Regions from separate parts of the Levilactobacillus sp. FUA 3915 genome, predicted to be linked through region 1. Evidence: predicted binding sites of a transcription regulator. Region 1 holds the regulator's gene; the other holds the start of a gene.
The links. Region 1 encodes HrcA, which represses chaperone genes, less so after heat shock. Its sites were predicted from a motif close to TTAGCACTCNNNNNNNNNGAGTGCTAA; they were not measured.
Positions count from the first base shown of each region.

Region 1 (15,826 bases):
GTACCGTGGCACGGCAACTCCCACTTGGATGTGGTCCTCTTGGGACAGGTAGTGGTTAACTTCTTCCAGTTCGATTCGATAACCGTGGAGCTTGATTTGAAAATCAGTCCGGCCACGGTACATGATCAACCCGTTGTCCAATTGGACCCCTAAGTCACCAGCACGGTAAACTGTTTTCCCATCCACTGTGACAAAGGCCTTTTCAGTCTTTTCTGGATTGTTCAGGTACCCTTTGGACATGGACGGTCCGCTGATCATCAGCTCACCCTCAGTCCCTACTGGAACCGGTTGGAGCTGGTCATCAACGACGGTGATCGTCGTATCATCCTTGGCATAGCCAATTGGTAACCGTGGGTAGTCCGCTAAAATCTGTTCGGTAATTTCCACTTGGGTCACCGCCACCGTGGTTTCCGTTGGGCCATAAGTGTTGAAGATACGAGCCTTTGGGAAGCGTTGGTGCAGGTTCGCTGCCGTGGCGTGGGTCAATTCCTCGCCACAGAACAGGAACCGGGTGAGCTGTGGATAATGAGTCCCATCAAATGTGGGCTCCATTAAGCAAATGTCCACGAAGGATGGCGTTGAGACCCAGACGTTCAGGTTCATCGTTGGTAAGGTTTCAAACAAGGCACGGAAGTTATCCGTCACGGTCTTCGGTAACGCCACCAGCGTGCCACCAGCTGCCAAGGTCGGTCCCCAGTCCATGACGGACAGGTCAAACGAGTATGGCGCTTGTGATAACGTGCGGGCGTTGGCTGGTAACGTAAAGTCGTCACTCAGCATCCAGTTCACATAGCTTAAAAGATTGGTGTGTGAAATCTGAACCCCTTTAGGCTTCCCAGTCGTCCCTGACGTGAAGATGATGTAGTAGGTGTCATCCCCGCTAACCCCATGATTCACGTGATAGTCGACGGACTGGTTAAAAATTGTCGTTAAGTCATCGGCGGTGAGCACCGGTGTGTCACCCAACGTGGTTGGTAAGTCGCTGACGGCAATCGCCGCGGCTGGTTGGGCAATTTCTTTGATCGTGGTAATCCGTTCCAAGGGTGAATGCGTGTCGATTGGCACATAAGCGTGACCACTCTTGACGATTCCCAGGAACGTCGCCATCATGTCAAAGGTTTGGCCCCCGTACACCATGATCGGTGCGTGAGCCGGTAGGTCCATACTGTCCAGGTGAGCCGCAAGGGCGTCTGAACGTTGTTTTAATTCCCCGTAAGTGTTTGTGTGACCAAGGTCATCGTAAGCTAACCGTTCCGGGTCTTGGAGCGCCCACTGATCCATGGCCGTAATCATGTTTCTAATCATACTCAATCCCCCCAAAGATTAATCATACTCCCGCGAGCTGGTTGTTCTCGCAACTAGAACTCGTTGTAAATGAACGTTGAATTATTCAAACCGCTATACCCGTATAAATAAACCAACGCCATCAAAATCACAAAGTAGAATAAGGTCCAGCCAATAAAAGCGACCACCGGCTGATGCCATAAAGCCAGCCACTTTGCTCTCATGAAATTCACCCCCAAAGTTTGTCGACCGATTCGCCCCCAAAGTCGACGTCCGTACACCACTTAACCAGATCGGTAACTCCCCGACGAATCGACGCTGGCTAAGCCTGGAGCTTATGTGGTCCCTACCACGCTCCTTATGTTCTGAGAATATCATTGCCCTACCCGGATTGCAAACAACCTCACTCAACCTTAAACCTTTCTTTTCATTTCAGGGGGGTCACGGTTATTTTGCCCATCAAAAAAGGCCACTGACAATCGTCAGCAGCCTTGATATATCAACTATTTACGCATTCTTAACCCATGCTTAATTTTCGTTGAACTTGTCGCGCATTTTGTTAAATAAGTTTCCTTTGCCAGTACCTGTAACACTTTCGCCACTGGCCTTCGCAAAGTCACGTAAGGCATCGCGTTGCCCCTTATTCAAGTTCTTAGGTGTGACAACCTTCACGGTCACGTGTTCGTCACCGTTACCATTGCCCCGCAATCTTGGTGCACCCTTGCCCTTCAAACGGAAGGTCGTGCCGCCTTGGGTACCGGCTGGCACCTTCAGCTTAACGTCACCGTGGACCGTTTTGACCGTGACGTCATCCCCCAGGGTTGCCTGGACAAATGAGACGTCTTGGTTAAAGTAGATTTCCGTGCCATCGCGCCGGAAGTCCTTGCTTGGTTCCACTTGGAAAATGATAAACAGGTCACCATAGCCACCACCGTTTTGACCGGCTTCGCCTTGGCCCTGTAACCGCATTTGTTGTCCGTCATCGACCCCAGCTGGGATGGTGACTTCAACTTCGTGTTGGTCTTCCGTATGACCGGTACCCCCACAGGTTGGGCACTTTTCTTTGATTTCTTGGCCCGTACCGTGGCAGACAGGACAAGGTTGTTGACTCCGCATCCGGCCCAGTGGCGTGTTGGTTTCAGTCGTGACATAACCGGAACCGCCACATTGGTGACAAGTGACGGGTGAAGTCCCTGGCTTAGCGCCGTTCCCGCCACAGGTGTGGCATTGGGCTTCACGAGTATACTTGATCTTGGTCTTCTTCCCAAAGATGGCTTCTTCAAACTTCAAGTCCATTTGGTATTGCAGGTCCCGACCTGGCCGTGGGGCGTTCGGGTTACGTTGCCCGCCACCGCCACCAAAGAATTGGTTAAAGATGTCGTCGAAACCACCGCCGCCACCAAAGCCGCCGAAGCCACCCTGTTGACCGCTGCCAAAACCACCGAAACCGCCTTGTGCGCCATCAGCGGAACCATATTGATCATAGTTAGACCGCTTCTGCTCGTCACCCAAAACGTCATAGGCATCCTGCACGGCCTTGAATTTCTCCGCCGCATCAGGGGCCTTATTCAAGTCCGGGTGATACTTCTTTGACAATTTGCGATAGGCCTTTTTAATTTCTGCTTGGCTGGCATCCTTTGCGACGCCCAGTACGCCATATAAGTCCGTTTCCGCCATCTTTTTCCTCCCAATCAATTCCGATATTTCCGTTACTAGCGTCGTTCGCTAACTAGACTCGGTACAACCGATTCAGCTGTTAAAACATCCTCTAGTAAGAATAGCATACTCGAAACAAAAAGCCAAAGCCCCACGGACTCTGACTTTCTGCTTACACACTGACGGTAAGATTACTTCTTATCGTCGTCGTTAACTTCGTGGAAGTCACCGTCAACGGTATCGTCATCCTTACCATCGCTCTTAGCATCACCGCTAGCTTGGCCAGCAGCAGCGCCGTCAGCACCTTGTGCTTGTTGTGCCTGTTGTGCTTGTTGGTATAACTTGACGGAGAGGTCCTGGATGATCTTGTTCAGGTCGTCCTTCTTGCTCTTCATGTCGTCCAAGTTGTTTGCTTCTTGGGCTTTCTTCAGAGCATCGCGGGCATCTTCAGCCTTCTTGATTTCATCGTCAGAGACCTTACCCTTAACGTCTTTCAACGTCTTGTCGGTCTGGAAGAGTAATTGGTCGACTTCGTTCTTAGTGTCGACTTCTTCCTTACGTTGCTTGTCGGCAGCTTCGTTTTCCTTAGCTTCCTTCATCATCTTTTCAACTTCGTCGTCAGACAGGCCGTCGGAGCTCTTGATGGTAATCTTTTGTTCCTTGTTTGTTCCCATATCCTTGGCAGAAACGTTAACGATCCCGTTCTTGTCGATATCGAACGTTACTTGGATTTGAGGAACACCACGAGGGGCAGCTGGAATGTCAGCGAGTTGGAAGTTACCCAACGTCTTGTTGTCAGCAGCCATTGGCCGTTCACCTTGTAAGACATGGATATCAACGGCTGGTTGGTTGTCAGCAGCAGTTGAGAAGACTTGTGACTTGCTGGTAGGAATGGTCGTGTTCCGGTCGATCAACTTGGTGAAGACCCCACCCATGGTTTCGATACCCAAGGATAATGGCGTCACATCAAGTAAAACAACGTCCTTCACATCACCGGTGATGACCCCACCTTGAACGGCGGCACCTAAAGCAACGGCTTCATCAGGGTTGATGGAGTGGTTAGGTTCCTTACCCGTCCACTTTTGTACAGCTTCTTGCACGGCTGGAATCCGCGTAGAACCACCGTTTAAGATGACAACGTCAACGTCGCTAGCTTGTAAGTCAGCATCCTTCAACGCATTTTCAACGGGGATCCGGGTCTTTTCAACCAGGTCAGCAGTCAATTCGTTGAACTTAGCACGGCTCAAGCTCTTTTCCAAGTGCAAGGGGCCGTTGTCGCCAGCGGAGATAAATGGCAAGCTGATTGAGGCTTCAGTCACACCAGAAAGGTCCTTCTTGGCCTTTTCAGCAGCGTCCTTTAACCGTTGAACAGCCATCTTATCCTTGGATAAGTCGACACCGTTTTCGTCCTTGAAGCCGGCAATCAACCAGTCCATGATCTTTTGGTCAAAGTCGTCCCCACCTAAATGCGTATCCCCGTTCGTGGAGAGCACATCGAAGACACCGTCACCTAAGTCCAGGATGGAAACATCAAAGGTCCCACCACCAAGGTCGTAGACCATGACTTTTTCATCTTTGTCTTGCTTGTCCAAACCGTAAGCCAAAGCAGCGGCCGTTGGTTCGTTGATGATCCGTTCAACGTTCAAGCCAGCAATCTTACCGGCATCCTTCGTCGCTTGCCGTTGGGCATCGTTGAAGTAAGCTGGGACCGTGATAACGGCCTTGTCAACCGTGTCGCCAATGTAATCTTCGGCGAATGATTTCAGGTGTTGTAAAATCATTGCGGAAACTTGTTCTGGCGTGTAATCCTTGCCATCAATCGTTTCCTTGAAACCTGATTCACCCATGTGACTCTTGATAGATGAAATGGTGTTAGGGTTGGTGATTGCTTGGCGCTTGGCCACTTCACCAACTTGCGTTTCGCCGTCTTTAAAAGCGACAACGGATGGCGTCGTCCGGGCGCCTTCCTTGTTCGCGATGATCTTAGGCGTGCTACCTTCGAGAACGGCGACAGCAGAGTTCGTCGTCCCTAAGTCAATTCCGATAATCTTGTTACTTGCCATCAAAAATTCCCTCTTTTTTAGTTTTTATTTATAAATTTATTGTGCCACGACAACCATTGCCGGCCGGAGAACCCGGTCCTTCAATTGGTAGCCCTTTTGCAGCACGTTAACCACTGTTTCAGCCGTTTGTCCATCACTAACGGGTACGGACTGAACAGCCTGATGTAACGTTGGATCAAATGGTTTGCCCAGTGCTTCGATCTCGGTCACGTGGTTACGCTTCAGCGCGTCTTCCATGTGGTCATAGGTCATCTGAACACCCTTCTTGATCTGCTTGCTGGCATCATCGGTCGCTTCAACCGCTAAAGCTCGCTCCAAATTATCAATCACGGGGAGCACATCCTTCGCGAGTTGCTGACCATCATACTTGATGAGCGACGCTTGTTCCTTTTGGTAACGCGCCTGCATGTTCTGCACTTCCGCCTCGGCCCGAAGATACTTGTCTTCGAAGTCATCCACCTTCTTTTGCACGGCGGCTAACTGTTCAGCCGTAACGGTTGGCTTAGCGGCGGCTTTGGGTTCCGCTGCTGTGCCTTGCTCAGTCTTGTCTGGGTCTTGCTTAGTAGTGGCGGCCTTTGCCGCAGTTTCATCATCAGTGGATGGTTGTTGCTTGTCAGCCACGATAAAAAACCTCCCTTTCTTTACTCGTCATAAAACCGATAATAATCTAATAGTTTTTTCGCGAGCTCTTCACGAAACGCACCGACAATTCCCAGCATCCGTGAGTATGGCATCCGGGTTGGCCCCAGAATGGCGATCATACCCTTGCCGTGCTGGTTGACGTCGTAGGTGGCGGTGATCAAGCTGAAGTTACGGAGCGCATCGTTGGTCATTTCATTTCCAATTTGCACGGAAATCTTATCACTCGGTTGCCCCAGGACGTTGGCAATGTCATCGGTCTTATCGATCAATGAATACAACGACTTCAGTGAATCCACGTCACTGTCCTGTGAGAAGTTCAACAGGTTGAGCCGACCGCCCACGTAGAACCGCTCTTGTGCGGCCCGGGTGAGCACGTCGCCAAAGATATCCAGGAAGCCCTCAGGACTCTGTAAATAATTGGCAATTTTCATCGGAATATCTGCTTGTAACTTCTGTAAGACTTCTGGCAACGTCAAACCAACCAGCTGATCATTAATCAACCGGACGACCGCCTCAAGCTGGTCGCCAGTCACCGTCTCGTTCACGTCGAAGGTCTGGTTCTCCACGTCACCACTATCGGTGACGAGGATGGCCATCACTTGCCGCTTGCCGAGTGGCACTAACCGGAACCCACTGAGACGACTGTTCTTCAATTCAGGCTTCAACGTAAAGGCCGTGTAGCTGGTCAGGTTGGACAAAATCGTTGCCGATTGCGAAATAATTTCGTCAATCTTATGGAAATCGCCGCCTAACGAAGACTGAATCACGTCCATATCGTTGGGCCGTAACGGATCTGGTTTAACCAGGTGGTCGACGTAGTACCGGTAACCTTCGCCAGAAGGAATTCGACCGGAAGACGAGTGGGTTTTCTCAATGAGCCCCTGCTCCTCCAACGCCGCCAGCTCGTTACGAATTGTCGCTGAGCTTACGTGGATGGGTAACTGCTTGGCTAATGTCTTGGACCCCACTGGCACACCAGTGTTAGTAAAGTCGCGGACAACGGCTCGCAGAATCATCATTTGTCTTTCTGAAAGCATCACAATCACCCCTTTTTTAGCACTCAAACATCACAAGTGCTAAGACACATATATAATGTAGCAAAACCCGGTTTTGAAGTCAAGAAATCTGGTAGAATTTTTAGCAATCGTTGCTATTAAGTGCTAATTTTTGGAATTTACTGAGAAAAATACCCATTTTTGGTGATTTTTAAGGGTAACCGGTCCTAAACCAATAATAGCCGTTACCACCAGTATCACCACGCCAGATGGTAACACGTCCCCGACATTCACCCAATTAATTTGTCAAAATAGCCGAGCACAAATTAAAAATGCCACGCCACAACCTGGTTTCAGGAAGTGCGTGACACGATTTATTGTGAAATATGATTAAGTTAATTTCAAATTACACTGGCCAACATTACTTTCAACCAACGACACAGGACTCAAAAACGACTGTGTCACGGTCCAAACCAGTGCTAGCCGCAGGGTTGGTGAAAATGGGCTCAGCCGTGGGAGTTGCCTTAGCGGGTTTCCCGCTTAGGCAACTGCTGTCTTTGAGACGTGGTCTTCGGCTCAAAGTAAGTCTGGAGACCGCCCTTCGGCTCCAGACGTGCGCCCACAGCGTCACGGCCTATTTTCACCAGCCCGGAGGCGCCAACAAAGACTAGTTTAGCCCGTTACGATTCGTGCGCTGCTAGTTGCTGGAAGTAGGCCCGCGTATCGTCCTCGTCCTGCTTCAACTGGGCCACTAAGCCATCCGCATCATCGAATTTGACCTCGCCACGAAGCCGGTGGTGCCATTCGACCTCAACGGGTTCGCCGTACAGGTCGCCCTGGAAGTCCAACAGGTTCATTTCCACCGTGATGGGCCGGTTATCCCCAAAGGTCACGTTGCGCCCCACAGAGACCATCCCAGGGTACCAGATGGCGCCGACCTTAAGCCGAGCCGTATAGATACCGATACCGGGGATCCATTCGTCCTGGGGCGCCAACACGTTGGCTGTTGGGTACCCAATTGTCCGGCCACGGGCCTCGCCGTGAACGACCAGCCCGGTCGAACGGTAGGTATAGCCCAGTAATTGGTTAACCAAGTCAATGTCTCCCGCCTTCATGGCTTCGCGAATATGGCTGGAGCTCACCTTTTGCGTGCCGTTAGCCTCTTCGGGAACGGTAACCACCTCAAAACGGCCCTGAGCGTAGCCTGGCAACAAGTCCATGTTGGCCACGTCCTTCTTGCCGTAGGTGTGATCAAAGCCCGCTACTGCGGCCACCGTGTGAAAACCGACCAGGTAGTTGTCAACGAACTCCTGGGGCGTTTGTGAAGCAAAATCACCGGTATAGTTCACTAAAAATACCCGGTCAACGCCCAAACGGTCCAGTTGTTGTAGCTTCCGTTTGATGGGACTCAAATATTTTTGATCATCCGCTTGTAATGGCCGGTAAACCAGGGCTGGATGGTGATCATAAGTCAAGACGGCTAGCTTGACGCCCTTGGCTTGTGCCACCGCCTTCGCCCGGTTGATGACCGCCTGGTGCCCCCGGTGAACGCCATCGAAAAAGCCCATGGCCAAGACGACCGGCTCATCGGGAATCTGACGTGCATCTAAGGGGTGATGTATGTGAATAACTTCCATTGGAAATTCCTCTTCTCAAAACTTAGTTCACCGCAAACATTTTTAGCGGTTTATATTGTTGTTTTTCTTCAGACCACTGGTACAGACACTTGGTCGCGCCTTGATAGGTCAAGGCGATTTCCGGTGCCGTAGCGCCGTCCACCTCTTCCGTTGTCAGGAAGACCCCGTTCTTCACTAAAGCCCAGACACGGTCGCTCAGAGCCACGTGTGGGTATTCAGCCAAGGCATAGTCGATTGGCCGTAAGATGGGACTCAAGTCTTCATTGGCCATGGCTTCGGCTACCTGATCCAACGTCACCGTCTGGTCCAAGGTAAAACCTCCACTCTTGTGCCGCGTCAACGAGGCCATGACTGCGGGCACGCCAAGTTGGCGACCCAGGTCAACGGCCAGCGTCCGGACGTAGGTTCCCTTGGAGCAGGCCACTTCAAAGGCCACGGTCTGGGTTCCTGCGTCGGCGTCAAAGGTCCCGGCATCAGTCAACGTAAAATGGTCGACGGTAATCGTCCGCGTGGGCCGTTCAACCGTTTCACCAGCACGCGCGTACTCGTACAGCTTACGCCCGTTGACCTTGACCGCGGAAAACATCGGCGGGGTCTGTTGAATAGTCCCGGTCAATTTCGCCGTCGCAGCCGTTAATTGTTCAAAGGTGAACGGCGTGGTCAACGATTGCTTCTCCACGACCTCACCATCTAAATCTTCGGTCGTGGTCGCAAAGCCTAACGTGACGGTTCCCCGGTACATTTTACCGGAGGCCATCAGGTACGGAACGACCTTCGTCGCTGAGCCAATACAAATTGGCAAAACACCGTCGACGCTGGGGTCCAGTGTGCCACTGTGGCCAACTTTTTTTGTGTGTAAAATGTGACGCAGTTTGGCAACACAGTCGAAGCTGGTCATGCCGCGTTCTTTATACAGGGGGATAATCCCATCCATGCTGGTTCCTCCATTTCATTTCTATGTGTTAGTTACTGGTGAAAATAAGGTCTCTAACCAGTCGCTTCCGGCGGCGGGTTCAAAACCCCCTGCTGTGGGGAACGCTTCCAGCCTGAGACCCGGTCTTCCAGCTCGCCTTGGAGCCTGGAAGGACACCAGTCTCCAAGGTCGTCCCATGCTCTAAACTGAGAAAATCGCTCAGCTAAGAGCATCGACACGGCCGGGAATTTTGATTCGCCTCTGGTCGCTTACATTAGCCACCCATTTTCACCAATCCTGCAGTCCAGACTAATTGGTCCCGCATTCATGCAATAACACGTCTCATTTGGCTATCAAGTTGCTTTAATTAATCCTAAGATGCATAGCTCATATAGTTTACCACAGACAAAAGGTTGCTGGCTAATGGAAACCCCAGAATTACGTTGTCGTCGTGCGCGTTAACCACCACCGCACAGAAAAAGGACCCCGGTCATTAACGACCGACGCCCTTCTAGCACCTGCGATTACTCGCGGTGATGTAAATCATTTAACAGTTCATCGATATGACTCCCGTAACGCACGGAAGAGTCCTGTTCGAAGTTCAGCTCTGGCGTCTTGTAGATGCTTAAGCGTGAACCCAATTCGGACCGGATCAACCCAGTGGCCTTGTTCAGACCTTGCTGCGTCTTTTCCGCTGAAGAAGCCTTGTCGGATAAGATACTGTAGTAAATCGTTGCCTGTTGCAAGTCACCGGTGACTTCCACACCGGTAACGGTGACGCCCTCGACCCGCGGATCGCGGACACGTTTTAGGAGAATATCCGTAACTTCCCGCTGGATTTCTTGTTCCAACCGGCCAACTCGATATTGTGCCATGGCGTTTGCCTCCGATTATTTATTTAACGGGAACTTCCTTCATCACGTAGGCTTCGATCACGTCGTCTACCTTGATGTCGTTGTAGTTCTCGATAGTTAACCCTAATTCGTAACCCATCTTAACTTGCTTGACGTCGTCCTTGAACCGCTTCAAGCTACCCAGCTTACCTTCGTAAATGACCACGCCGTCACGGATCAACCGGACGTCGCTATCAGCGCTGACGTAACCTTCAGTCACCATCCCACCGACAATTGTGCCGACCTTAGAGGCATGGAAGATATCCTTGACTTCAATTTCACCAGTGATTTCTTCTTCGTAGGTTGGTTCCAGCAGCCCCTTCATCGCCGTCTCAATTTCATCGATGGCGTTGTAGATGACGTTGTGCAGGCGAATGTCGACCTTGTCGCTGTCGGCTTGGGCCCGTGCTTGTGGTGTTGGGCGGACGTTGAACCCGATAATGATGGCATCTGAGGCTTCCGCCAAAGTGACATCACTTTCGTTAATGGCCCCAACAGCAGAGTGAATGATGTTGACCCGCACGCCAGAGACGTCGATCTTCTTCAAACTCCCAGCTAAAGCTTCAACGGAACCTTGAACGTCGGCCTTGATAATCACGTCGACTTCCTTCATTTCGCCTTCCTTAAGGGAATCGAAGAGGTTGTCCAACGTGACATGACTCGTGTTCCGGCGTTCCTTGACCAAGGCTTCCTTGGCCCGTTCTTCACCGGCTGCCCGAGCCGTCTTTTCATCGTTGAAGACCACGAACCGGTCCCCAGCTTCTGGCACGTCGTTCAACCCAGTAATTTCAACAGGGGTTGATGGTACGGCGTCCTTAATCCGACGACCACGTTCGTTGACCATCGTCCGGACACGACCAAACGTGTTCCCGACAACGATTGGGTCCCCAACGTGTAAGGTCCCTTGTTGAACCAGTAAAGTCGCAACGGAGCCTTGACCTTGATCCAAACGGGCTTCGATAACGTTCCCAGCACCGTTTTGTTCAGGGTTCGCCTTTAATTCCAAGACTTCGGACTGCAGCAAAATCATGTCGAGCAGTTCGTCGATGTTCTTGCCAAACTTCGCTGAAATTTCAACGAAGATGGTGTCGCCACCCCAGTCTTCAGGAATCAATTCGTATTCCGTCAATTGTTCCATGACGTGGTTCGGGTTAGCACCTGGCTTATCAATCTTGTTCACAGCCACGATAATTGGCGTCCCAGCAGCCTTCGCATGGTGAATGGCTTCGATGGTTTGTGGCATAACCCCATCATCGGCAGCAACCACCAAGACAGTGATGTCGGTGATTTCGGCACCACGGGCCCGCATTTCAGTAAAGGCCGCATGTCCTGGGGTATCCAAGAAGGTGATCAGCTTGTCATTGTAGTGGACTTGGTAAGCCCCAATGGCCTGCGTGATCCCACCGGCTTCACCCTCAGTAATGTGAGAATGACGCAAGTGGTCCAACAACGTCGTCTTCCCATGGTCAACGTGACCCATGATGGTAACGACTGGTGCCCGGCTAACCAGGTGATCCTTGTTGGCCATTTCTTCTTCAAAGGCCTTGTCGATATCAGAAACGTCGACTTCAACCTTTTCTTGGGCTTTGATGCCGTAGTCATCGGCCAAAATTTCAATCGTGTCCTTGTCCAGGGATTGGTTTTGGTTGACCATGACGCCCAACATGAAGAGTTTCTTCACGATTTCAGCTGAAGAACGGTGTAAGATTTTGGCCAAGTCTTGGGCGTTCATCCCATCGGAATAGACCAAAACTTCTGGTAAAGCCTTGTTCTTCCGTTCTGGTGCGCCCTTGTGTTGGTTCGTGTCTTTAATCCGTTGGTTCTTCTTGTAACGATTATTGTTGTTATTATTACGACGGCGGTTATTGCGGTTGTTCCGGTTATTACGGCCCCCACGGCTATTGCCGTTGCCACCGTTGCTACTACGCCGGCCGTTACTATTGTTTGTATTATTATTCAAGCTTCCACCAAATCTGCCGGTACCGGAATTGTGTTGCTCAGTGTGTGTACTCCCGGTCTGGCCATTATTTTTATTGTTGTTACGGTGATTCTGATTGTTGCCCCCATTACCATTATTATGGTTCCGGTTGCCATTGTTGCCGTTCTGTTGGTTACGGTTCCCGCCAGCTGAATTCTGCTGTGAACGTTGTTGCTTCCCGTTCGTCGATGACTTCTGCTGGTTACCGGACTGCTGCGAACTCCCATGATTCTGGTGAGTCGTTGCGTTGCCACGGGTTTGGTTCCCGGATTGTGCTGGTCGCGCAGCCTGCGTACTTGACGCAGATTGCCGAGCCGGCTGCGACTTACCAGCGGCTGGTTTAGCTGCTGGCTTGCCTTGAGGCTTAAAAGCAGCCCGTAACTGACGTTCTTCGTTCTCGCCGAGCGTTGACATGTGGTTTTTCACCGGAAAGCCTTTTTCTTCGGCTTTCGCGATGATCTGTTTACTGGAGACATTAATTTCTTTTGCGAGTTCATAGATTCGCTTTTTCCCCATATCTTCACACTCCTTAATATTCTACCGATCACGAGAACGTCAGGTGGCTACTCAAGTAATTGTTGTAACTTCCGGACAAATCCCGGATCAGTAATTGCGATGACCGTGCGCGCCGACCCGATGGCCGTGCTCAGTTGGTCCTTAGTAAATGATTCATTCAATGGGACGTCATAGCTCGTCGTTTTATCACGGAATTGCTTTTGACTACTCTTACCAGTATCACTGGCCATGAGTACCAATTTAGCTGATCGATCCCGTACGGCGGCTAGGACAAAGGACTCGCCGGTAACCAGTTTACCTGCTCGCCGGACCAGTCCTAATAATTGTAAGGCGCGCTCGGGATTAGTCATTGTCGAATAATTCCCGTCGTGCTTGCTGATGATCAACGTACGCAATTAAATCATCGTAAAATTGATCATCGATCTTAACACCAAAGGCGTGGTCAAAGGTCCGTTCCTTCTTGGCCCGTTGCGCAATGGCTACATCCAAACTGATGTAAGCCCCACGCCCGGATTGCTTGCCGGTCGGATCAATGCTGACCGCTTGTTCTTGGTTGCGGACGACCCGCACCAATTGTTTCTTCGGTGCCATTTCCCCAGTCACAATATCCTTGCGCATGGGGATCTTCCGTTGTTTCATGGACCTAACCCTCCTTGTAAATGGCGCTATTCGGCGTCGTCACCGTCGTCGGTAGCGTCACTAGTGGCGTCGGTATCCGCTGCTGAATCAGCTGGGGTTGCCGTTGCGGCATCTTCAGTCGTTTCAGTCTCAGCTGATGGAACGTCCGTCGTGGCTTCAGTAGTTGCGGCCGCGTCTTCATCAGGCGTCGCTGCGGCAGAAACATCACTGGCTTCAGTCGTATCGTCGCTAGCAGTCTGATCAGCTTCCATTATAGCAGATGCTTCGGATTCTGATTTGATATCGATCTTATAACCGGTCAACTTAGCGGCTAAACGGGCGTTTTGGCCCCGCTTCCCAATGGCCAGGGATAATTGATAGTCTGGCACGATAACTTGGCAAGCCCGTTCGTTGTTCGGGTCAAAGATAACATCCAGAACTTCGGCTGGGTTCAACGCGTTAGCGATAAACTTGGCTTCGTCATCCGTCCATTCAACGATATCCATGTTTTCACCACCGAGTTCATTCACGATGGTCTGAACCCGTTGACCACGAGGGCCAACACTGGTCCCCACGGGGTCGATGTCAGGGTTGTTTGAGCGAACCGCAACCTTGGCCCGGTCACCGGCTTCACGCGCAATCGCCATGATTTCCACAGTCCCATCGTAAACTTCTGGGACTTCTTGTTCAAATAACCGCTTCAATAAATCGGCGTGGGTCCGGCTAACAAAGACTTGTGGGCCCTTGGTGGCGTTTTCCACGCGGGTCACGTAGACCTTGATGCGGTCGTGAATCCGGTAAGTTTCGTTAGGCATTTGATCCTGACGACCCATCACGGCTTCAACCTTACCTAAGCTAACGTAAACGAACCGTGAATCTTGGCGTTCAACTTCCCCGGTCACGATTTCATTTTCGTATTGGCTGTATTGGTTGTAAATGATGTTCCGTTCGGCTTCACGAACCCGTTGCAGGATCACCTGCTTGGCCGTTTGTGCAGCGATTCGACCGAAGTTCTTAGGGGTGACCTCAAACTTGATGTCATCGCCAATTTCATAACCCTTGTTGATGGTCAGGGCTTCATCCAGGCTAACTTCCAGCCGTGAATCGTAGACTTGGTCAACGACTTTCTTAACGGCAAAGACGTGAATGTCCCCTTTCCGTTGGTCAAAGTTGACCTCAACGTTTTGGGCTTGGTCGTAATTACGCTTGTATGCCGAAACCAAAGCGGCTTCGAGGGCGTCAATCACGATTTGTTTGTCGATGCCTTTTTCCGTTTCCAGAACATCTAAGGCACCCAATAATTCTTTACTCATGTGTTGTTTCGCTCCTTATTGTTAGAACTTGATAGCTAACCGGGCTTGCGCAATGGCGTCGCGGGGAATCGTTAAGGTCTTGATACGACCCTTTAAATTAACCGTTAACTCCATACTATCTGCGCTTAATGATTCCAAAGTTCCTTCATAAACCTTGCTATTACCGATCTTTTGGTAAAGGGATACGTGGATGTAATCCCCGACAGCTTTTTCAAAGTCGGCCGGCTTCTTCAATGGTCGTTCAGCACCCGGTGAGGATACCTCCAAGAAGTAGGCTTGAGGAATGGGGTCTGGATCCAAGCTATCCATCTTTTCGGATATCTCATCACTGACCATCGCACATTCTTCAATGTTGATGCCCCCCGGCTTATCGATGTAGAGCCGCAGGTACCAACTCTTACCTTCTTTGACAAATTCAACGTCAACTAGTTCAAACTGATGCTGCGCCACGATTGGCTGGGCTAAGGCCGTCACGGTCTCGACGACAGTACTCAAAGAATTCCGCCTCCTATATTTTTCCATTAAAAAGAGTGAGCAATGACTGCTCACTCATTTAAAAAACGAGTTTAACTACAAGAGCTAGTTTACTACAGCTACCGCGTGATTGCAACCGTCGGGCCCCTTACGCTTCACAAGTTAACAGGAGTAAAACGAAGCCGACAATCGTGATAAATTCAAAGACTAAGAAATTTAATCGCGTCGTGGACACCGACTTTAAACTAATGGCCTTAATCAGCGTGAGGATGAAAGCCACCACGAAGTAGGCTAACACCATCGCCAAGAACGTGGCCTCACCCACGCTCGCCATGATACCGAACAAAATGTAACCTAAGCCAAGCAAACAATAACCTGCCAGAAAAATCCACCCATCTGGTAATCGCACGAACCGCCGTAACATGGTGAACACCCGCTTTCGCTAAAGTTTATTAATGGTTTACGTTTTCCTTAAGTAAATTATAACATAGTTAGCGAATTTTGTAAGCGTTTACAGTCCGACTGTTTGGGCATTAAGACTGTGTTTGCGCCTCCGGTCTGGTGAAAATGGGACCGGTCCGCTGTGGGCGAACGACCGGAGCCAAAGGACGGTCTCCGGTCTTACTTTGAGCCGCTGAGAAACGCGTCTCAAAGATATCAATGCCCTAAGCGGCAAAGTGCGCCACTAAGGGCATTCCCCCGGCTGAGCCCATTTTCACCAGACCTGCGGCTTACACTGTCTTAGCCCAGAATCATGGTTAACTGGCCATATTGGCAGTCACGTAAACTGGAAATACTTTTAGCAACTTCTAACGCGCAATTTAACGGTCATCGAACTAACTCG
Region 1 is NZ_CP168704.1:2,600,660-2,616,485, reverse strand. It holds gene dltA (D-alanine--poly(phosphoribitol) ligase subunit DltA) at 1-1,305, opposite strand, end outside; gene ACEPST_RS12060 (teichoic acid D-Ala incorporation-associated protein DltX) at 1,359-1,508, opposite strand; gene dnaJ (molecular chaperone DnaJ) at 1,813-2,961, opposite strand; gene dnaK (molecular chaperone DnaK) at 3,132-5,003, opposite strand; gene grpE (nucleotide exchange factor GrpE) at 5,040-5,624, opposite strand; gene hrcA (heat-inducible transcriptional repressor HrcA) at 5,645-6,682, opposite strand; gene ribF (riboflavin biosynthesis protein RibF) at 7,321-8,277, opposite strand; gene truB (tRNA pseudouridine(55) synthase TruB) at 8,300-9,211, opposite strand; gene rbfA (30S ribosome-binding factor RbfA) at 9,715-10,065, opposite strand; gene infB (translation initiation factor IF-2) at 10,085-12,577, opposite strand; gene ACEPST_RS12015 (L7Ae/L30e/S12e/Gadd45 family ribosomal protein) at 12,625-12,927, opposite strand; gene rnpM (RNase P modulator RnpM) at 12,920-13,216, opposite strand; gene nusA (transcription termination factor NusA) at 13,243-14,508, opposite strand; gene rimP (ribosome maturation factor RimP) at 14,530-15,003, opposite strand; gene ACEPST_RS11995 (hypothetical protein) at 15,131-15,391, opposite strand.

Region 2 (15,826 bases), 1.3 Mb from region 1:
ACCAGGTGGAATACCATCCCTACCTGAACCAACAGGCGCTGTTCAACTACGATCAAGAAAAGAAAATCGTCACGGAAGCCTGGAGTCCATTAGGCCGGCGCGTGGTTTTAGACAACCCGATGCTGACCAAGATGGCCAAGCATCACAACAAGTCCGTCGCTCAAATCGTTTTGCGTTGGGAACTCCAACACGAATTGGTGACGATTCCTAAGTCCACCCATTCCGACCGCATCAAGGAAAACGCCGATATCTTTGACTTTAGTTTAGACGTTGACGAGATGACCATGATCGACATTTTGAATAAGAATGAGCGGACAGGGAACGAGCCCGAAATCGTCTACGAAACCGGCAAGCAGTACTAGGATTTAAACTGCGTGGAGATTGCGCCTCCGGGCTGGCGAAAATAGGCCGTGGCGCTGTAGGCGGACGCCCGGAGCCAAAGAGCGGTCTCCGTGCTTACTTTGAACCGCTGAGATACGCGTTTCAAAGATACCAATTCCCTAAGTAGCCAAGACCGCTACTAAGGGAATTCCTACGGCTGAGCCTATTTTCACCAGCCCTGCGGCTCACACTTGTTTAACCCCAGTACCGCTTCGGTGGCGACTTAATCATGTATGCTAAAAATGCAATCAGCGTTCTCAATTGATGAGGACGTTGATTGCATTTTCTTTTACGCATATTTATCTAAATTGATTAATTGCACCCAATTTTCAGGTAAAAACCATTAACCACAAACTGGCAGAATTAGTTCTGTATCGCCCGGTAAGGCGCAATCAAAGAACTAGTTCTCCGCTTGTTTGTGCTTGCGGACTTGGTACCAGATGACACCCATTAGGCCGAACAGGATTGGCCCAACCAACATCCAAATCGTACTTTGAACGTCGCCATTTTCCAAGATTGGTTGGAGCAGCGTGAAGACGTTGGCCCCCAAGACCACGAGGAAGACGACCCAACTGATGACAGTCGTCCAGGCCGGTGATTTGTAGACTTCGAACGGTTTGACGATGTCGCGGTTGTGCTTGAATTTTGGAAAGGCGTAGACCAGGAACAGGTATGGCAACGTCATAGAAACGTTCGCCATCAGCGTCAAAATGTTATAGAAGGCTGAGGCATCGCTCGAGGCAAATGAAGCCACCAGAATGATAACGATGACGACGGCACATTGCAACATCATGGCGTAGCTTGGCATATCGTTGTCGTTTAATTTGGTAAACTTCTTTGGCCACATGGACTTTGGCGTCCCCATGATCAGCGTCTTCAGTGGTGAGTAGGTCAACGTGAAGAAGGCCCCAGAGTAGGCTAAGAACATGCCCAAACCGGTGTAACGGGCGAACCATAACCCAATCGTGGTACTCGTGGCGGCGCTCAACCCCATGGCTTCACCCAAGGTATCCCCCAGATTCCGCATCATGACGTAACTGATGTTTCCCATGTTCGTGGTTGGGTCGGACAGCACCTTTTGCCAGTTCGTGCTAATTCCCCAGCAAAGAATCCCAATCGCATAGCCCAACGTAATCACGACGGCCGAGATAACAATGGCCTTCGGGAACGTCTTTTCTGGGTTCTTGGTCTTATCAACCATGCCCCCCAAGACTTCCAGGCCCCCATAAGCGAAGATAGCAAATACGGCGAAACTCATGATTCCCATTGGTTGTTGGTAGCTGGGATGTGGCGAGTGTAAGAAGGTGCTCAGCGGTTGTGCAAATTTACCGTGCTGCAACGCCAAAACAATACCAGAAACGACCAGCAGGATGGCGTTTAAGCTCATGACGGCCAATCCACCGAGGCTGGTGATCCGCACGATTCCCTTGACCCCTTTGATGGAGACCCAGGTTACCAGCACCATCCACAGACAGGACAGAATCCCGATGACCTGCGTGGCATTTAAGCCAGCGAAGGCGAAGTTCTGCGTTTGATCACGCCCGAAGAAGGTCGTGGTAAAGGGAATCCAAACCTTCGCAGAGGTGGAAACCAGCCAGATGATGTAGGATGCGAACCACATGAAGGTCCCAATGAAGGCGAACTCTGAGTTCACACTGCGGTCCAACCACTGGTACATCCCACTCCCTTCGTCGGATTTGATAGCGGCCCCATATTCTGCCATCATTAAGGCAAATGGAATAAAGAATAGGATTGCTGCTGCTAAGTAGAATAGAATCGACGAGTAACCCATTAAGAAATAGGCCACCGTACTGTTGGCAAAGCCGAAGACGGTCGTAAAGATCATCATGACTAAGGCCATTAAGGTGATTTTAGTGTTATTATTATCAGCCATTATTGTCTCCCCAATTATTATAGACTGCCCACTTGTAGGCGCTTTATTTATTTTAGATGAGAGACAATACATTCCCGTGGTAATTTCCTAACAGGAGGCTAAATTTTTCGTGTGATAAGTTGGCTTTTTCTCATAGAAATTGGCTACCCAGCAAAAAGCCCACCAACCACGTCAATCGTGGCCAGTGGGCTTCGTTAATATCGATTTAATCAGTCGATGCTGATCTTATGATTATCTTCAACCTTGGTTTGCTTTGGCAACGTCAAGGTCAGAACGCCTTCAACATACTTGGCTTGAACGTTATCCAAGTCAATGCTTGGCAGGTAGAAGGAACGCGCAACATTTTGACTGCTACGTTCTTGACGGAGAATCCGGCCATCGTCATCCTTAGCTGACTGGTTGACCTCGGACTTTCCAGAAATTCTCAGGGTGTCGTCACGGTAATCGACGTGAATGTCTTCCTTCTTGAAGCCAGGCATCTCGGCCGTAACCACGTAGTCCTTGTCATGTTCCACAACATCCGTCTTCATAGAGCCATCGCCGCTAAACATGTCGCGACCCAGGTTCCCCACTTCGTTAAAGAAATTCATTGGATCAAAGAAATCAAAGTTCCGGTTCATAACATCGTTAGTCATAATCAATAACCCCTTTCTGCTTTGCTTGATTACATTATCTATAATAGTCAGGATTGGTCAGTATTGCAAGTAATTAGCACTCTAGATGCTAGAGTGCTAATTTGTTCGTCTTATCGCTTTAATACCGGCTTTTATATTGAAAATATAATAGTTCTCATCAGCAGAAAGGTCAATTAATTTGATTAAAGGTCAAATAGTTGGTTAAAAGGTCAGAACTTTTTGCTGTTGGTCAATCGCGACCGCCACCACCAAACCAGAGTCCCTAGCCAGCCGACTGTCGCAACCCACAACAGCAACCGTGAAAGCAATCGCGGTTGATACTGAAAGGTAAACGTATTCTGACCAGCACGACTCTGAACCGTTGCCAACCGCAACGTCTGCTTGGGATTGTTGCGGTACTGAAAGGCGTGACCATTCAGCGTCGCTTGCGTGTTGCGGTACATGGCAACCGGCAACGTCAGTGATTGGGCTTTCGTTCCCGTCCACCGAAGCGTTGTGGTGTGCCGCCCAATTGTCTGGTGCAGGTGCGGACCGGTACGGTGGTAAAGCACGTGGTCCAGTTCCTCATACGCCGCGAAAACATTATCAGTCGGCTTGTAGTTCGGCTGAAGGGGCAAATAGTCCGGCGTTGATTTAGTCGCGAGCGTTAATGGCTTAGCGAGATTAGAGCTATTAAAGGCTGTTCGCAGGTTTTCCAGTTCCTTAGCGGAGTACGTCCGTGCTGGATAAATGGCACGCGGAACCGCAAAGAGTTGCTGCGTATGCCGCAGGGTTGAGTAGCCATTGACGGCAATTAGGAGAACGCCCAACCCGGCAATCCCCAGTCGCAGCAGGCCATTCCACCCACGACCCAAGATTGTCGTTGATAGCAACTGACCGTCAGCGACCAGCAATAGCACCGTCCCCACCGCCATAAACCGCGAGGGAAACTGAATAAAACTGATGGCTGGCAGTAAGTGGAAAATGGCATTCCAGGGCAAGAGCACCGACGAGATTACATAGAAACCAGCACCGAGACTCGCCGTCACCTTGGTCGAGAAACTTAACTTGCGCCAACCAATCAAGAGAATAATCAGGCTGGCGACTAGCACTACCAGAATCAGATAGCGTGAGCGATGCAGAACCAGGACGTTAAACGCCTTTCTACTGGGGTCTTTGACCTGACCGACGCCCAAGATTCGGTTGCCCATAAAGACTTCTACCATGCCGGCAATCACGTTGGCACATAGAACCAGGTACAGCAGGATGGCCTGCCCGATTTTCAAGAGAAAGTCACGCCGGTTCGGCAGACGAAACAGGGCAATAATCGCGTAAACAAACAGCATCAGCGCAATTTGCGCGGCTGAGATCAAATGGGTCTGCGTCAACAAGGCCATCACAACCGCCATCTGCCAAACGTTGACCGGGTGCTCGCGATTTTCAATCATCCGTACCCCAACGATCACGCCTAAAGGCATCAACGCCGCGCCCCAGCTCATGAAGGACTGACGGATATTCCACATAATAATTTGATAAGTAAACGGGTAAAGAATGGCAATCGCCTGAGCTGTCAGGTTAGTGACCCGGCACCGGCGGAGCGCCACGTACATGCATTCGGCGGCGACTGCGCTGAGGACGACGCGAGATAGAACTTGGTACTTCACGTAGTTACCCGCTAGCAGGAGTAAGGCGCCATTGAATCCTGCGGCAAACGGCCCGTAGATGGCGTTGACCATCCGGCCCATCCCCTGATACTCATAGGGCGCAACAAAGTAATGGAAATTCACCTGTTTTAGCTGCATAACAGCATCGTAGAACCGGTTAAAGTGAAAAAGCCCATCGACACCGAGAATGACCGAATGACTGGTAAGTTGCGGTAGCGCCGCTAAGAAAGACAGCGCAATCACAATTAAAAGAAACGCGTGTTGCCACAACCAGGTTCGTACTGGGTGTTGGGCTGGTGACTCTGACATAGAAATCCTCCCTGTTAAGTGACTGTTGGCAAAGAAAAAGAGGGCTGCCACCCTCCCTTTCTAGCTAGTCTGGTAGTCCATGATTGAGCTTACTGTTGAACGAGACCTTCTCATTTCGTAAAACGATGGCATGACCTGAAAAAATATCCGTCAGATCATCACTTCGACCTCACCCTTCGTTAGATTCAACCGTATACTTCAATTTTTTGCCGTCGAATCGCGTAACACCCTTGCTCGTAATCGTATAAGTATGCTTTTTACCCTTTAACTTGTACGAGAAGGTTAACCACTTGCCTTTGACATTATTCTTGATTGTCGTTGGCACGTTTCCGTATTTATTATCGTAAATCGTGTAATGCTGCGTTTTACCGCTCTTGAGATACTTCGTGACGCTGTGTTTTCCTTTCTTTTGAGACGAATAGAACAGTTCTAATTCGCCACCTGTGCAACGAAGGGCCTCAACCCCCGTGTTCGAATAATTACCATCCGACTCTCTCATATATGAACGCAAAACAAACTCGGCGCTGGTCGCAAAGGAAAATGAATGTCCCGCATTTTCCGCCTGAAATTTAATCGGTTGGCCTAAAATTTCATATATCCACATAGCCTTAGGCAAATCACTGTCGCCAAAGTTTGCCGAGTAGGTGTAAAACGAGGCAGAGGCATACTCATTATGTTTGGGTTGCTTCCCAAAAGCCGACGTCCGCATCCAACCAACTAATTTATGCGTGCCCTCATGATTAGCCCGCCAAGAATACTTGTAAACGCGATAATACTTATGGCCCTTAATCTTGGCTTCAGCTAACGGCCAATAGTTATCCGTCACCTTGGACCCATTCACGCGGCGCAACAGCTTTCCCTTGCTGGAATAAACGCCGGCACGATTGGGCTTGTCGGAATTTTCCTCGTACTCCAGCAAATCAATCGGGTAGGGATGCTGCCATTTGTGAATGTAGTGAACCGCAGCATTCGCCGTCGTTGGTGCTTGTTGGGATAGATATAACCCACCCATTACCGCAATAACCAGCGCGAACCATTTAAAATGTTTCATCAAGTACCTCCTGATTTTAAAAAATCCATTTGAATCTCTACGCAATCGTGCGAACACTAATATCGCTTGAGTGTTTCACCAAGCCATTTGATCTTATTCTTAGAAATATAAGTGAATGAATGCGTCGTCCAACGGTTAGCTTTATAGGTAAAGATTCGAACCCGATACTTATTGTGTCCAAGGGCCTTGACTCGCGGCTTGCCATACACAAAAACCCAACCGGTTGCGACCCTCAACGCTGAATCGTACCCGTTCTTTCTAACGCGTATACGTTCAGTTTTATTCCGCCAGTGGCCCCAAAACCTCTTTGGCATCTCCGAATGATAACTAGAAGCATTGGCTGTAACTGGTGTTAGTACTGTCGTTGACAACGTCAAAGCTGCCAGCAACGCAGCCGTCCATTTTAATCCAGAACGCATGAGTAAAACCTCCTACAATTTCATTTAATCGACGGACAAAATCTCTAGTCGCTTGACGTTAACGATGCCAAATTGTCAAAGAATCATTAGCATCCCCTCGCATCCCGTGATACATCTTGTGCCCTTTAATCCAGTACGGGGTCTGCTCGAACAGATCAGTCTTTTTAACGGTATATTTATTGCCGCTCTTGAGAACCTTTTTAAACGAAATCTGACTCGTGTACTTCTTGCCTGTTGGTGCCCAATAAATGTGATACTTCGTGATTTTGGTCTTGTACTTGCCCCGAATCCAGACGTGACGCAACGCTTTAGGCATCCCGTTAACCGTAGCTGCATTGGCTGTGGTTGGCGTTGCGTTAATCAGTAACACTGCGACGCCTAACATTAGTAACGCGGTCAGTAACCATTTCATTTTTTTCATTGTCGTGCTTCCTTTCTCAAACGACTAATAGCGATAATAATAGGTAGACGAGACTTTTTGCCCCAGTGCGACTGGCGTGCTACGTAACGCTGTTTTACCATTCCGCTTGACCCGCCGCCAGCTTGGCCACATATCTGAATAGCTCTGGCCTACCGTATAATCCTTGTGCTTGCCAAATTTTGTGATCGACAAATCGCTATACCAGGGACTGCTAGCCTGGACATGCTTCGCCATTTTAAAGGTCTTTCCAGACAGACTATGCCATTTCTTCTGACCAGCATTTCGATACTTCCACTGCCACTTGGTAAAAATAACTTTATCGTAGGATTTTTTCTTTTTATCGTAATGCCGCCAATGGCCTCGCAAGGTCTTGGGAACGACCGTATAATGCTTCGTCACTGCTTGAGCTGTCACTGGATTGGCATTAATTAGCGTTAACCCACCAACCATCGTCAGTAATAAGGTCAAAGTTATCCAAAATTTTTTCATGTATTTAACTCCCCTTCACATTGCCACAATAATTTTCACTATCCTGGCATCTTCACAAATAACGATTAATTGTTAAAAGTCCGCGTTACTCAGTCAATGCGATCAGCCTCACTTAGCTTGTCAAACTGGTCTTGACTAACGGTCGTGGTTTTTCCACGGGTAATGTCCACTTCCTGTTTGCCAATTTGGCCAATAAGTGATTGGCCTCGTAATACATCACCATAACTATCAGTTGGCATAATATAGAATTTGAAAACGTAATGCCCGGGCTGTTCCGGATAGCCACCAAACTTAATGGTTTGCGTATTTTCATCAACACCATAATATAAGTCGCCTAAAATATTTCTGTTATTTTGATGCCACTGACAATTTTTAGGCCACAAAGAATCAAAACCACTAGGATGGGTTCGCGCAAAAGCATTAATAATTGGATAATGGTTCCCGTGACTTATTTTTTGAAGTTTATCGGCGACACCCCATGTATAGTAAAACGATTGCTTATCCATATATTTAAACGACTTAGCCGTCACTAGCGGGTGAACCGTCTTCTGCGTCAAATCAGTATCCGCTGCACTTGAAGGAACGACCAGCGTATTGCCATTTCCTATGTCATCCGCGGTCTGATAGGTCAGTACGGTACCGTGAACAGTTGGTAGGTTAAAGGTCTTAATCGGGGTTCCCTCATATTGAAGCAATGTATTCCCACTAAACGTCGCCATATAGCGTTTACCCCAGTATTTTTGGATAATTTTGGGAAACTTCTTAAAGTCCTTATCATTTCCCCAAGCGCCCGTTGTAATTTGCATCCACTGTCCAGAATATGCTGGGGCGGGGTAGCCTGCCTTCTTCGTTGGAATTACGGGCATCCCTTTGACTGTATATAAGCGAAAATGTTTTGTCTTATTCTTGGGAACTGTATAAGATCCATGTACACTAACACGAATCTTTTTGGGCATGACCTCAACATTCATGCCATGTTTCCCTGAACCGCGATACCACAGATGGCCACCCTTATGAAAAGTGGCGCTCTTAGCTTGTGCGACCACCGTTTCATGTTTATTACCAACAGAACCAGCCCCAACTACACCAAAGGTAACGCCAATAATCAGCAGTTGACCCACTAGCTTACTAATAGATAGACCTCGTGTGTTCTTCATAAGATGACTCCTTATCCTTTTCTATTTGGCAATCTCAGCCGCAAAGATAGTTATCCAAAAGCAGTGTCACTATCTTTGCGGCTTTATCTTTCGCACAAATAAGTTGGGGACAACTCGACTGTCATCCACCAACTCTTTGTGTCTTGCTTAACGTAATCCTTTAATGGCAACCTTCTTGGTGTACACGTGGGCTCGGTCCTGATGCATGGCCGCAGCAAACGAGGCCTTTTTACCCATAGGTCCTGCCACACCAACCATCCCGGTGTACAGTGCCGCATATTGATGACCTTTGAGTGTGTAGGTGCCACGCTTGTAGCTCTTCCACATATTACTGTTCGTCCAGGCAACAGTGTACCAACCGTGACCATTACTAGTAAGGTTCACCGCATGTTTCGTCGTGAAACTCTTAACCAGCTTATAAGTTGACGTCCCTTGAGACTTACCGTAATGCCAAGTAGTCTGTTTCATTGACCGCTTGGTAAAGGTCGTCTTGTAGCGATAATGCTCGGCATCCCGGTAATACCAGGTTCCACGCATCTTCTTGGGAAACGTCGTCACGGTTTTAGCGGCCGCAGCCGTCGTTGAAACGTGCGTCTGCATCGCCACCACACCAACGCTTAGACTGGCTAAAATGAGGCCGCTCTTAATCACTAATCGATTCATGTGCTTGCCCCTTTACTTAACACGCTGATAAGGTAGGCCGACAATGCTACTGTTGCCTTTAATATTCAACACGCCCTTCTTCAAAACGAAGTGCATTTTAACGTTCTTTTTACTTTTGAATACTCGACCTTTTACGATGGTACTGATCATCTTGTAGTGGGTTAAGACCGTGTAATGGCCCTTAGACGTTTTCTTATACCGTGGAGACAAGTAGGTGTCATTAGTATCAATTTGCTTAATCACAAATTTTTTGTTCGACACTTTGAAGTACTTTAAGTTGTCCTCATTCTCACCAACTATTTGCCAATGATCCTTCTTGGGAATCATCCACTTCCCGCGAAGAACCTTAGGCATTCCTTGATGATACTTCGCTGCCTGTGCACTAGTTTGTGGTTGTGCAACGGCTCCAAGGGTCAAGCTCAATACAACGGCCGCTGCTGTAGCAAATATTTTTTTCATGATTATGACCTCCAATTAAAACCTATCGCTGACTTGATTAAAGTAAGCCTTTAATAGAAACCTTCTTGGTATAAGCACGTCCATGGTCTTTGTGCATGGCCATATCAAAAGATACCTTCTTCCGCACAGGGTCTAATACACTGACTGCACCGGTGTATAGCGCTGCATACTTGTGTCCCTTGATTGTGTAAGTGCCGCGCTTGTAATTGGTCCATGCATCGGTGTAGGCCACACTGACCATATACCAACCGTGGCCACTTTTGTTCAAGTACACATCACCCATTTTCTTACTCTTTACAACCAATCTATAAGTCCACTTGTGTTGCACCTTACCATCATATAAAATAGCTTTCTTCAAGGTGTGCTTGGTAAAGATCATCCTGTTAGTGTTGTTGTTCCCGTCTCGGTAGTACCAAGTCCCCCGCATTTTCTTGGGGAAGGTTTTAATGTTTTTGGGCGTTGTGGCTGCCTGAGCTGTTGGCGTTATATTCGCAGTGAATACGCCGCCCAAACTTAGGCTAGCTAAAACCAAGCCAATTTGTAGAACGAATCGTTTCATCGTACGCACTCCTTACCTGTTCTTATCGTCGTATGCTACCACTGACTAACGAACCGCCACTTTAACTGTCTTGGTGATAGCGGCGTACTTGCTACCATTCAGTCCACCGGCATTGGCTTTAACACTCTTGGCCTTAGGTGCATAAAGTTTAATCTTGAAAGTATTCTTACTGATTTTCAGGTACTTAGCGCCACGGTAAGACGTGACCTTCACCCGATTCAGCTTCTTAGTCTTGGCTAATGCTGACTTGGTCAATCGGTTATTGGTGACTTTTCCCGTTACCACAACGTATTTGCCTTGCTTACGCGCTTTAACGCTGTAAACCTTGTTAGCTTTAGCTGCTGGTTGCACCTTGGTGACAGTTTCACTATAGGCTCCAAGTGCTGATTCAAAATTCTCGCAAAAATCATTCAGTTTAAAATCATTGTCTCTTGACGTATTCCGAACCGCATCTACGTCTGACTTGTAAGTATCTAATGCCACTTGATCATTTTTAGTTAAACGTGATTTGAAGTGTTTGTACAAATACATGACACCAGAATAATCCTTATCAAATGCATCTTGATCTCTAAAGTAACCTGGTGTGTTCAAATTTTCAAAAGATTCTATGGTTCCACTAATTGTTGGCGTCTCAGGATTTGCGTCCCCATAAGCAGCTAATGGATCTGCCAAAAACGCCTTGATTGTCGAAATCCCCAAATCCTCTTTAACACCATCAGTGGACATCAACCCAGCTTTTTGAACGGCATTCACGTCACTCAAAAACTGACTGCGACTAACCGTCTTCGCCTGGGCAACCACCGTTTGTGTCAGTGGTCCATTACCATTGGTCAACAGATCTGCCCCACCAAATAAGGCCAGCGCCGTGACTGAGGTTAAGGCTGTTCTTACGATAAACTTATTCATAACTATTTCCTCCAAAATTGACTTCAACTATTCCCAACAACTTCATGAACATAATCAACTTATTACCCGCTCATGCACTATGTAAAATCAACCAGCGATTTCCAAACTGCGCCGTCCGGACGCAATCACTCCCTTATTCGCTAGCTGAATTAATACTTTTTTTACTAAGTCTACTTTTTCGGTAACCAAGCCGTGGCCTTAGTGTAGTGACCATGGCCTTTAATCAATTGATATTCTTGATACTTCAATCGACTGCCAACCCGCCTGATTCGAACCTGGTATGGCTTCAAAGAATTTATCATTTCAATTCCTTTAAGAACGTAGACGTGTTGACTAGTCTTGCGGTACTTCATCTTTCCCAACACAAGCGGATCACCAATCCAATATGAATTAAGACCCTTCTTAGTGATTTTGACACCAAGCTTGGCATTAAACGCGTACTTACCCTGACCTGCCCGCTTGTTACGTTCCCAAGTGCCACGCAACACCTTGGGCGTCCCCTGGTGCCACTTGGCTGCATGAGCCGTGGTTGGCGAATCCAATGCCAGTGGTAGGCCAATCGATAGAGTTACCGCAGCTAGTGCTAACAACTTCTTCATAAGTTTAGCTCCTTCACTTTAACGAATCGCTTCAAGTAAAATTTCATCCGGAATCACGGTCAAATCAGGCCGGTCCAGGTGATCAACTAACCAGTTCTTGTAGTTACTGATGAGCTTGTCCGTAAAGTTACGGGCCCAACGCCCATTTGCCTGTTCATTTGCTGGCAGGCCCTGGTACTTATTCGCTACCAGATGCTTCAACAATGACTCATCAATCTTCCAGTTCTGAGAAATACGCCGGTACACAATTTCACCAATTTCGTCCGGGGTATAATCACTAAAGTTCAGCGTCAGTGGAATCCGCGACCGCAAGCCAGGATTAGCGCTTAAGAAGGTCTCCATTTGATCCGTATACCCGGCAAAAATCGCAATGAATTTATCCCGATTATTTTCCAATTCTGTAATCAAAGTTTCCACAGCCTGTTTTCCGAAATCATTACCATTCTGCGCCGTTAACTGGTAAGCTTCATCAACAAACAACACGCCGCCCAATGCATCCCGGACAGCTGTACGCGTTTTCTTTTCCGTGTGCCCGATGTACGCACCCACTAGGTCGGCCCGACTGACTTCCATGACCGTGTCTTTTTCCAAAATTCCTAGGTTATAGAACAATTGCGCCAAGATTCGGGCAACGGTCGTTTTCCCAGTTCCGGGATTCCCCGTGAAGACCATGTGATACGTTGGCTTCTTAGAATCCGGCAGCTTGTCAGCCAGTTTCCGTTCCACGGCGACCCGTTCGACCAAGTCATGGATGTAGCTTTTGACATCATCCAGCCCAACTAATTGATCCAGCTGGTCTAGTAGTACCTGAACTTTGTCAGCCTTAGCATTATCATCCCCACCAACCAGTTCATGGATATCATCATCCAAAATCAGGGTGACGTCACGCTCAGGGTCATCAATACAGTTATTGGCAACAATTTGAACCAATTGCTCGTTAAAATTACGAACCCAACGACCATTACTGTTCTCGACACTGCTCTTGTAGGCTGTTTCCACGGCATCTGTGTAGACCTCTTGGTTGAACTTAAACTGCTTGCTCTCTAGTTGCTTGACCCCAATCGTGCTAATTTCTTTGGGCGTATAGTCCTGAAAATCAAATACGTTTGGTGCGCGCGATTCTAAGCCAGGATTCATATTGATGAAATCTTTCATTTCTTTGGTATAGCCGGCAAAGATAATCATGAGGTCATTGCGGTGGTCTTCCATAAATTTCAGAATCGTATCCACGGCTTCTTGACCCCAGTTTGTCCCGCCACCCTCTTGGTACAACGTATAGGCTTCATCAATGAAAAGCACGCCACCTAAAGAATCCTGCAAAATTTTCTGTGTCTGCTTGGCCGTTCCCCCAACAACTTGAGCGACCAAGTCCTGACGCGCAACTTCGTGATAACTATCATTGGGAAGAATCCCCTCATCATGCATGACGCGGGCAACCAACCGTGCGACTGTCGTTTTCCCAGTCCCAGGATTCCCCAGGTAAATGGAATGGTAAGACTGACTGACACTGGGCAGGCCCTGTTCTTCGCGCTTCTTATTATAAATAGCGACCCGCATAAAGCGGTGAACGGCTTCCTTCACCTTAGTCAAGCCGATCATGCCATCCAGTTGATCGATGGCTTTGACGACTGGCTCGGGTTCTTCAGTTGGTTCCGGCTCTGCGTCATCGTTGGTTTCTGCGTCGTAGGGGACTGCTGACTCGTAGGAGTTTGTCTGATCATCCTCACCGTCGGCTGCTTCGACCGTCACTTCTGCCCCCGGCACATTAACTTCTGACTGTTCATCCATCCCTATAATCATTACAGGTTTAGATTCCGGTTGAATGTTACTTTTCTGACTGGTTAAGAAGCCATGGGTAACAAACACCCCCGTTCTTTCAGCCTGAAGAATTAGGCTCTCCGTGGTTAGCTTCGAACCATCAAAGACTTTAATGGATGAATCATCTGTTGGAACGGTACCATCGAAGTACACGTCAGTTCCCTCAAGTTCAGCCTCATTTGACAACCATATTTTTCCGTTGATTTGGCTGGTTTCAACCTTAAGATAACTATTCAAGACATAAATACCATCGACAATTGATTGTTTAACTAAGTAATGTCCCCCATCACCATCTAGGGCTTCATATTTATCCGTACTGTTTCGTCTAACCTCAGAGCTCAGTAATGTCACACTGCCGTTATGGTTCCAGATGGTTGGAACGTCACCCGTCGTGTCTAAATTGAAGATCGTTCTAGAAGCAATAAACTCTCCGTTTGCTTGAACGTTGATGACATTGTTATTGGCCGTGAAATTAATTTGCATATTCTCGACCTCAAACTTGCCATTTTCTGCGACACTGAAATGTGAGTTAATTTGCACGTCTTGGGGCTGCTTGCCATCCCCCCTCATCCGAATATTCTGAATATTATAGCCATCGGTGTTCGTATAGGTACCTGGATCAAAAACGATTACGCCCCCGGCTTCTACCATCTTGACAGCTTCATCAAAGGTATGTTTGCCAAACCCCTTACCCACTAAAATCGGCTTTCTCACATCGCCACACTCCTAACTCCGACACGTTTTATAGATTCATCTTTTTTGCTTCATGATTCATGTAAATTAATCCGACTGGACCAATGATGATGCTGCCTAACCATTTCACCATGAAGAAAATGAAGCGGAAGAACCAGTAAATCATCACCATTGAACCATTTGATTCATCAGAGTTATTGTTGGGCGTCGCAAATAAGATCCGGGCAACTGCACCCGGTTCTTTATGAAAGAGTCCGCCAATTTCTTTAAAGACGGTAACCGTCACTGGATAGAGGATAAAGTCCAAAATGAACCACCAACCCCACTGACTCATTGCTGACGCTGAAAAACCGCCCGAAAAGAGTAGTAGACCAATGAACGAGAAAATGTACTGAGTTATCCAGAACGAAGCCGGTTGGAGCTTGAAAACCCGCGTCACATAATGCCCGTAGTGTTGTAAGTCTTTGGGCTGATCAACTGCTGCTTGTGTTCCAAACTGTGGTTGCTGAGTTTCAGTCTCTGTCTCAGCTGTCACCTTTTCAGTCGTCGTATCTGTTTCATCATTGGTTGGTTTGGTATCATCGCTAACACTATTGACCCCAAACTTTGGCTTATCATCCATAACTAAATTCCTCCTGATTTCAAATTCCTATGTATAGACATGACTTTCAAAATATTTCAACAATTACCATCGTCGCCTTAACCCACCAGAGCTATCCCATTCTCAGTGACCTATCAGCCTCTTTTTATCCACTGACCCTTAATCACTTAAAAAGCAGTCTAGCTTTCAAAGAACACCCTCACATCTAAGACAAAACGTAGTGCTTTATGCAGTGCATATTATCGGGACATTTTTACTTAAACTTGTCTTCCAGGAGGTGATTGCAAATGGCATTCAAAATTCGACATGATCGTAAAGAAACCGTCAACAAAACAGTTCGGTTTCCGCTGGAACTGGTAGAAAAGATTGAACACGCGATTGAAGGTGAGGACGTCACCTTTTCAACTTTTGTGATTCAAGCTTGTGAATATGCGCTCGACAATATGGAAGATGATAAAGATAAGAAGTGAAAGTCAATTGTTTAAAGGCTTATACAAATAATATCGCAATGCATTTAGCAATGCAATATGTATTGCCTTTCACTTTTTTGCTTTATATTCTAAATCTTTATCTTATGTAGTAATTACAATGAAAAGTCATCTAAATCCAAACTAGATGGCTTTTTACATACGTCTTCGCTTAATCAGTGGCTCCCAACGGACAGGTTACAATTCGTGGAAACAGCCGAACTGTTTTAAAAAACGCCAATCTGTTGAAAAGTCATTAATCAAAAATGTTTGGCGGATAATTATTTTGGCTTTTTCGACAAATATTCCGCGTGATTTTGCATGCTTTTCACTAGTGAAAACAAAATTTGAGCAAGCTAACTATCACGTGGCCCATTTTTTGATTGTGATTGACTCACCACCCAATTTAAGAGGCAGACTTTTAAAAATCTCCATAAAAAAAGAGCAACCGGCTCACACCAGTTGCTCCAAATCTCTCACTAATTATCTCAAGACTACTCTTTAAACTGCGACAAGCGCTGTGCAGCGTCACGATAGACCGCTTTATCTGCTCGCCTGCCAATGGCTTGTATTTGAATGATTTGAATTTCTTGATCAGCCTGTCCGAAAACTATTCGCAATCCCATACGCTTGTTTTTCAGCTTACGGCAATTAGCTTCCTG
Region 2 is NZ_CP168704.1:1,315,148-1,330,973, reverse strand. It holds gene ACEPST_RS06345 (aldo/keto reductase) at 1-362, shown strand, start outside; gene yjeM (glutamate/gamma-aminobutyrate family transporter YjeM) at 782-2,275, opposite strand; gene ACEPST_RS06335 (Hsp20/alpha crystallin family protein) at 2,485-2,910, opposite strand; gene ACEPST_RS06330 (hypothetical protein) at 3,120-4,862, opposite strand; gene ACEPST_RS06325 (hypothetical protein) at 5,032-5,913, opposite strand; gene ACEPST_RS06320 (hypothetical protein) at 5,970-6,332, opposite strand; gene ACEPST_RS06315 (hypothetical protein) at 6,391-6,753, opposite strand; gene ACEPST_RS06310 (hypothetical protein) at 6,778-7,242, opposite strand; gene ACEPST_RS06305 (hypothetical protein) at 7,332-8,399, opposite strand; gene ACEPST_RS06300 (hypothetical protein) at 8,547-9,062, opposite strand; gene ACEPST_RS06295 (hypothetical protein) at 9,075-9,521, opposite strand; gene ACEPST_RS06290 (hypothetical protein) at 9,559-10,080, opposite strand; gene ACEPST_RS06285 (hypothetical protein) at 10,126-10,986, opposite strand; gene ACEPST_RS06280 (hypothetical protein) at 11,157-11,585, opposite strand; gene ACEPST_RS06275 (AAA family ATPase) at 11,604-14,117, opposite strand; gene ACEPST_RS06270 (hypothetical protein) at 14,146-14,718, opposite strand; gene ACEPST_RS06265 (YlcI/YnfO family protein) at 14,985-15,167, shown strand.
Region 2: the regulator HrcA is predicted to act here: its motif matches at 2,984-3,010, upstream of ACEPST_RS06335 (Hsp20/alpha crystallin family protein).